Regions from separate parts of the Bradyrhizobium sp. GCM10028915 genome, predicted to be linked through region 1. Evidence: riboswitches for the same ligand, from Rfam matches in the RefSeq annotation. Region 1 holds a riboswitch; the other holds the start of a gene.

What was found. A riboswitch is a leader RNA that binds a small molecule or an ion and turns the genes downstream of it on or off. The one in region 1 is predicted to bind glycine.
Region 2: linked by a shared signal. The riboswitch ahead of gcvT (glycine cleavage system aminomethyltransferase GcvT) and the one ahead of ACFQX9_RS17290 (FAD-dependent oxidoreductase) in region 1 are both predicted to bind glycine.

What each region holds. Positions count from the first base shown of each region.
Region 1 covers NZ_JBHTFN010000034.1:137,726-141,589, forward strand. Annotated here, with positions in the region: gene ACFQX9_RS17285 (trans-sulfuration enzyme family protein) at 1-1,072, shown strand, start outside; glycine riboswitch at 1,126-1,225, shown strand; gene ACFQX9_RS17290 (FAD-dependent oxidoreductase) at 1,360-1,473, shown strand; gene ACFQX9_RS17295 (hypothetical protein) at 1,517-1,705, opposite strand; gene ACFQX9_RS17300 (ParB N-terminal domain-containing protein) at 2,883-3,332, shown strand; partial or broken gene ACFQX9_RS17305 (ABC transporter permease subunit) at 3,455-3,864, shown strand, end outside.
Region 2 covers NZ_JBHTFN010000024.1:209,047-212,910, forward strand. Annotated here, with positions in the region: gene alaS (alanine--tRNA ligase) at 1-1,193, opposite strand, end outside; glycine riboswitch at 1,417-1,505, shown strand; gene gcvT (glycine cleavage system aminomethyltransferase GcvT) at 1,649-2,797, shown strand; gene gcvH (glycine cleavage system protein GcvH) at 2,809-3,177, shown strand; gene gcvP (aminomethyl-transferring glycine dehydrogenase) at 3,335-3,864, shown strand, end outside.

The sequences.
Region 1 (3,864 bases):
GATTGTTTTCCCAAACGCAGCGGCCTATCGCGCGCGTGCGACACGGTCGCCGGATGGCTATACCTATGGCCTCTCTGGAACTCCAACAACCCGGACGTTGGAGAACCAGCTGGCGGCAATTCATTCCGCAAGCCGATCTATCATCGTGCCGTCGGGGCAGTGCGCGATAACATCCGTTATGCTCGGCCTGGTGAACCATGGCGAGCACTTGTTGATCGCCGACAATGTCTATCCTCCGGTGAAGCTATTCGCGCGGACAATCCTTCAGTCCTTTGGAGTCGATACAGAGTACTTTGATCCGACTCGTCTCGCCGACCTCGACGCCAAGTTCCGACCTGGCGCAACCAAGCTAGTTTGGGTTGAGTCGCCGGGCTCAACCACGATGGAAATCTGCGATATCCCGGCCATCGCAGCGAGGTGCAGAAGATCTGGCGCGCTTCTGGGATGCGACAATACATGGGCGACTGGTTTGCTGTGTAGACCTCTAAGCCTGGGCGTGGATATCGTGGCCGAGGCGCTTACTAAATATGCAGGTGGTCACTCCGACCTACTTCTCGGTGCGATCATTCTTGATGATCTTGATCTGTATGCGCGTTTTCGGAGCACTTTGGGCGCTCTGGGGGTGGGCACATCCCCCGATGATTGCTCGCAGGCATTACGGGGCATCCAAACGATGGCTCTTCGGGTAAGGCACGCGGGCGCACTTGGCGAGCTATTCGCGCATCGCTTGGAAAAGTCAGGTCTTAAGGTCTTGCATCCATCTCTTCCTTCGTTCTCTGGGCATGCCTTATGGCAGCGTGACTTCGCAGGCTGCTCCGGTGTTTTTAGTCTTCTACTGCAGGGCGTCGATGTCGGCAAAGTTGACCGTGCTCTCGACCAGTTGAGGACGTTTGTCATCGGTGCTTCTTGGGGAGGTACGCGAAGCATTGTCGCCCCCATGACTGTCGCAGGCGAGCGGCAGGCAATGCCCTCGCAATTGCACCGAAGCTATATCCGATTGAGCCTTGGTCTGGAAAGCGCTGAAGAACTTTGGCGCGATCTTGAAAGAATGTCGGATGTTCTCTTGGGCTGATGTGCAACTGCACGTAACCCACGCTTAACGTTCGAGATATCGACGGGGCAATCTCAGGAACAGCGGGAGAGTTCGTTTCTGCTTCAAGGCTGAAACGGCGCCGACGGAGCAATCGCCCCGGAAACGCTTAGACGAAAGTACCGCTTTTCGTGGTTTAGCTCTGAAAAGCAGGACGGCAGTTCTGCGCCGATGGTGAAAGTCGTAGCCCTAGTGAGTGGGTGCGATGAAGCCCTTAGGCCAATGACAGAGCGGGGCAAATCACCCGCCGTGGGCGGGAAGTAACACCTATGACCACACCCGATACATTTTGCGTTTCCGTAATCGGCGCTGGAATTACCGGCATCACAACGGCCTATCACCTCGCCAGGCGTGGCTGCCGGGCGACAGTCTTCGGCCGCTAGCCCTTGCAGTCGAGCTTTTGGAGACGCGCATGTGAGCGATGCCTTACACGATGCCGGTGAAGTCGGACCGCAACGACGCGCGTAACATCGCGCAGCTGATGCGGCTAGCCTGATTACGGCCGGTGCACTGCAAGTTATCGACGCGCAGGAAGTGCGAGCCCTGCTGACGGCGCGCAAGCTGATGCAGAGCAAGCCGCTGGACGTTGAGAACAGCCTGCACGGAATCTTGCACGGCTTTGGTTCGCTCGGTTTCGATCTGGTCAGGATCGGACCGGAGGCTGGACCGCTATCGCAATAGCTTTATGCGGCCATGACGCCTGCGCTGCGGTGGAAACTTCCTTCACCAACGGTGGCCGGCTCTCTGCCTCGAACGCCGAGGTCTGGAAGAGCTGGTCCACGGTACTGAAGGACATCAAGTGGATGTTCACGGCGGGAGCCTTGCTTCTCGTCAATCCGACACCGTCTTGGCACAAGATGTCGTGGATGGCGCAATTCGCTACGTCCATCCGAAATACGAAGAGAACACAATCGCAACAGCACGCGAAGGGCGCGAACTCATCCCATGCGGATGGCGCAGGATGAAGAGATCACGGTCGAGTGTGAGAGAAAAGAAGAATCCTGCGCTTCCGTCACAGCAAGGCCGAGTTCGACCCGGCAGCTCGGGTTTCCGCACTGCTGGCCAGGGGTGGCCTCGAGCGCCGAGCGGTGACGCCTGAGGAGATTTGCGCGATCGAGCCGTCGCTCAGACCCATTCGCTCGCGGTTCTTGAGCGCCCGCCCGACCCGATCCACAACACGCTACCATCGCGCACCTGGCCAGGTTCGCTGTTCCAGATTGTGGACTTGGCGCAATTGTCGCACCGACAAGCTCTCGGCAGAGGTCCGAAATTTGAACGTCAGTGGCTCGACTATGCAAAACAGTAACAGGGAAGGACCAAGATGGCTCGAGCTTGCGTTTCTCCAAGGAGCGATACAGAGCGTTCTATGAAATCATCGCCGTCCAATACGATGCTGGTCAGGCGTGTCGATGTTAGAATAAAGACAATCGATGCGTAAGATTTCCGACAACCTGTGCCGGGCCGAACGCGCCAGTCTTTGTTCGTACTCACGTGCATCCCCGGCGCGCTAAAATGCATTACCAAAAGTCGCGAAGCGCTGCTTATTGACCGGGAGGTTCGCCTCCACAGTGCGGCCGAACTACGATAATATGAGTTTCGAAGACGCAAATTGCGGGACAGTAATTTTCAGGCCTTCGATCACATATAAGGCGCAGCGCCTTGCGATCAGTGCCCTCAAAATTGCTTACCTTGGCACGATACCTGCTCATATTCTCGTCAGAGCTCTTTCGCAGATCGCTTGTGTTTATCCAAGCGCCCCGTGGCGGAGCGAAGATGGGATGCGATTACTTAAATGAATGACGCTGGATCGAACTACTCCATAATTAAACTGCAAGTCACGCGGCTGAGGCCCACCGAGGAAATTGACATTGAACGAGCTAGGCTGCTGGCAAAGGCAATCAAGGAAGAGGGCAGGTGGACGGAGCCGATCTTAGTTGAACGCAGCCATTCTGTGATCATGGACGGTCACCATCGATGCTTCTGTGCGATCGGACTCTGTTTGGCCGTCGTTCCATGCGTCCTGCTTTCCTACGACGACCCCAATTTGGAAGTAACCTATTGGGCCGATGGGGCACCTGTTGATGCGGCGCGTATTATCAAGGCCGGCCTTTCAGGTGATCTGATGAAATACAAGACAACACGACACCGGCTACATGTCCCACTGCCATCTTGCTCGGTGAACCTTGATGAGTTGAGACGACAATCACTGAAACAGCTGGTGGCTCAAAACGGATTGAAATGATTGGCCCTTTGTTGCTTGAGAATTTAGTGGAGCTACATCGCCCATCGAGCGAAGTTCGCGCTGGCTGATCGGCAAATAACTGCTTGTTGGATAGTTTACTGTAAGGTGGCCGCGCTGCCGCAATGCTAGTGCCCCAAACCAGAAGGCCGCAATATAGGGTCACGGGCGTTGCGGTAGGAATACCTACCGCGGTCCTTCCGTCGAGCCTCATGGGCCGTGTGTGCACGATCGGAACCGGCGTGGGACTGTGCTTTCCCAGCTTCTGCCTGGGCATCGTGCTGATGCTGGTCTTGTTAATTCACCTCAACTGGTTCCCCTCCGGCGGCGCGGAGAGCTGGCGCAGCCTGGTTCTGCCGGCAGTCACGATGGCGCCCGCAAGCTCCGCCGTGCTTGCCCGCTACACCCGTGTCGCCGTTCGCGAAGCGCTGGACAGCCGGTATGTGTCGGCTGCGCTTACGCGCGGCATTCCGTTCTGGCGGATGTTGATCCACCACGTATTGCCCAATGCGGCGGCTCCGATCCTGACGATTCT
Region 2 (3,864 bases), on a different contig from region 1:
GGGAAGCCGTAAGTGTCGTACAGCGTGAAGGCGACGTCGCCGTCGAACATGTCGCCCTTCTTCAAGGACGCGCTCTTCTCGTCGAGAATGGCGAGGCCGCGCGTCAGCGTCTTGCGGAAGCGGGTTTCTTCCAGCCGCAGCGTTTCCTCGATCAAATTTTCCGCGCGCATCAAATCCGGATAGGCCTGGCCCATCTCGCGCACCAGCGCCCAGACCAGCCGATGCATCAGCGGCTCTTGCGCACCGAGCAGCTGCGCATGGCGCATCGCGCGGCGCATGATCCGGCGCAGCACATAACCGCGGCCCTCGTTCGAGGGCAGCACGCCGTCGGCGACGAGGAAGGCCGACGAACGCAGATGGTCGGCGATGACGCGGAACGAGGCCACGGTCTTCTCGTCCGGTCCGCTTCCCAGAGCCGACGCCGTTGCGTCGATCAAATGACGGAACAGGTCGGTCTCGAACACGCTGTCGACGCCCTGCATGATGCAGGCCATGCGCTCCAGTCCCATGCCGGTGTCGATCGAGGGACGCGGCAGCGCCACGCGCTCCTCCTTCGTCACCTGCTCGTACTGCATGAAGACGAGATTCCAGAATTCGAGGAAGCGATCGCCATCCTCCTCAGGCGAGCCCGGAGGCCCGCCCCAGATGTGCTCGCCGCGATCGATGAAGATCTCCGAGCACGGCCCGCACGGGCCGGTGTCGCCCATCGCCCAGAAATTGTCCGAGGTCGGGATGCGGATGATGCGGTCCTCGGAGAAGCCCGCGATCTTCTTCCACAGCCCGGCCGCCTCGTCGTCGGTGTGGTAGACCGTGACGAGCAGCTTGTCTTTCTTGAGCCCGAATTCCTTCGTGATCAGCGTCCAGGCCAGCTCGATCGCGCGCTCCTTGAAATAGTCGCCGAAGGAGAAGTTGCCGAGCATCTCGAAGAAGGTGAGATGGCGCGCGGTGTAGCCGACATTGTCGAGGTCATTGTGCTTGCCGCCGGCGCGCACGCATTTCTGCGAGGTGGTGGCGCGCTGATAGGGCCGCTTCTCGACGCCGGTGAAGACGTTCTTGAACTGCACCATGCCGGCATTGGTGAACATCAACGTCGGATCGTTGCGCGGCACCAATGGCGAGGACGACACGATCTCGTGGCCGTTCTCGGCAAAGAAGTTCAGAAAGGTCGACCTGATCTCGTTGACGCCGCTCATGTTCATCCAATCGGGTGTGCTTGCACCCGCCTTCCAGCCACCCAAACCGCAAGTTTGGGCTGATATCTGCGGGCCAATGCGCTTTTAGACAAGGCCAGCTTCGCTGTCCAGAAACTGTGCAGAGAGATCAAGGCGTTGCCGCAGTCGCGTAATCCCGTTGGAAAGCCGCCGATGCCGCGTTGACAGGCTTGGCCGGCCTGTGGTCTTTACCCATCTGTATCGTACGGCCACGTCGGGAGAGACCGGCACTGGTGCCGGCGCCGAAGGAGCAACCGCCCCGGAAACTCTCAGGCAAAAGGACCGCGTGGCTTTGACAGCATCTGGAAAGAGGCGCCGACGGGTTTAGGTCCGGACAGCGTCCGCCGACGGGATAATACTCTCAGGCACAGCGACAGATGGGGCTTCGACTGGTGTCCACGGGAAATCGTTCCCGGGGAACCGCCGAGGGCCCCCCGATGCTTGCGCGTGACGACAAAGACTCCCTGAAACGCACCCCCCTTTACAACCTGCATGTCTCGCTCGGCGGCAAGATGGTGCCGTTCGCGGGCTATGACATGCCCGTGCAATATCCGGCCGGAGTCCTGAAGGAGCACCTTCATACCCGCAACGCAGCCGGCCTGTTCGACGTCTCCCACATGGGCCAGATCGCGCTCCGGCCGAAATCCGGCAAGGTCGAGGACGCCGCCCGCGCGCTGGAACGGCTGGTGCCGCAGGATATCATGGCGATCGCGCCTGGCCGGCAGCGCTACGCCCAGTTCACCAATGCCGAGGGCGGGATTCTGGATGATCTGATGGTCGCCAATTTCGGCGATCACCTCTTCCTGGTCGTCAACGCCGCCTGCAAGGCCGAGGACGAGGCGCATCTGCGCGCGAATCTCTCGGACGATTGCGTCATCGAGCAGCTGGCTGACCGCGCGCTGATCGCGCTGCAGGGGCCGAAGGGGGAATCGGCGCTGGCGAAATTATGTGCAGAGGCGCCCGCCATGAAATTCATGGATTCCGGCCCGCACAAGGTTGCCGGCCTCGACTGCTTCGTCTCGCGCTCCGGCTATACCGGCGAGGACGGCTTCGAGATTTCGGTTCCTGCCGGCGATGCCGAACGGCTCGCCAAGGCCCTGCTGGACAATCCTGACGTCATGCCGATCGGGCTCGGCGCCCGTGACAGCCTGCGGCTCGAGGCCGGGCTTTGTCTTTACGGCCACGACATCGACACCGCGACCACGCCGGTCGAGGCGGCACTGGAATGGTCGGTGCAGAAGAGCCGCCGCACCGGCGGCGCGCGTGGCGGGGGCTTCCCCGGCGCGGCAAAGATTCTCGCCCATTTCGACCATGGCGCATCCCGCCGCCGCGTCGGCCTGCGCACCGAGGGCCGCGCGCCGGTGCGCGAAGGCGCGCTGCTGTTTGCGGATGCGACCTCCGCCGAGCCGATCGGAAAGGTCACCTCGGGCGGTTTCGGCCCGAGCCTGAATGCGCCGGTCGCGATGGGCTATGTGCCCACCGCATCGAGCGCGATCGACACAAAACTCTTCGCCGAGGTGCGCGGCCAACGCCTGGCCGTGCAAATCGCCGCCATGCCCTTCGTGAAAAACACCTACAAACGCTGAGGACCGAGAAAATGACCACGACGCTCTACACCTCCGACCACGAATGGCTCGCGATCGACGGCGATGTCGCCACCGTCGGGATCACCGACTACGCGCAATCGCAGCTCGGCGACGTCGTGTTCGTCGAATTGCCCAAGCTCGGCCGCGTGCTGAAGAAGGCGGAAGCCGCCGCTGTCGTGGAATCGGTCAAGGCCGCATCGGACGTCTACGCGCCTGTTAGCGGTGAGGTGCTCGAGACCAACCCCGAGCTCGCGAGCGAGCCGGCGCTGGTGAACTCGGACGCGCAGGGCAATGCGTGGTTCTTCAAGATCAAGATGGCCGACAAGAGCGAGCTCGGCGGCCTCATGGATGAAGCGGCGTACAAGGCCCACACGGCGTGAAGATATGAGCCGAGCCGTCTCCCCATACTCACTGTCATGCCCCGCGAAGGCGGGGCATCCAGTAAACGCAGCCGCTTCGGCTAGAGCCGAGAGGCCGCGGCGTACTGGATCGCCCGCCTTCGCGGGCGATGACAGCAACTCCTAGCGAGGACCCATGATGACCGCGCACCGCAAATCCAACGGCGATACCACGAGCTTCGTTCGCCGCCACATCGGCCCCTCCACGCGCGACGTCACCGCGATGCTCGAGGCCGTCGGCGCAAACAGCGTCGACGCGCTGATGGCGCAGACGCTGCCGGCTTCGATCCGGCAGACTGCTCCACTCGATCTCGGCAAGCCCTTGAGCGAGACCGAGGCGATCGCGCATATGGCCGAACTCGCCGCCCAGAACCAGGTCTTCACCTCGTTGATTGGCCAGGGCTATTCTGGCACGATCCTGCCCGCGGTGATCCAGCGCAACATCTTGGAGAGCCCGGCCTGGTACACGGCCTACACGCCCTACCAGCCCGAGATCAGCCAGGGCCGGCTGGAGGCGCTGCTCAACTTCCAGACCATGATCTGTGACCTCACCGGGCTCGACGTCGCCAACGCCTCGCTGCTCGACGAAGCCACCGCGGCCGCCGAAGCGATGGCACTCGCCGAGCGGCACTCGCGGGTCGAAGCAAAGGCCTTCTTCGTCGACAAGGA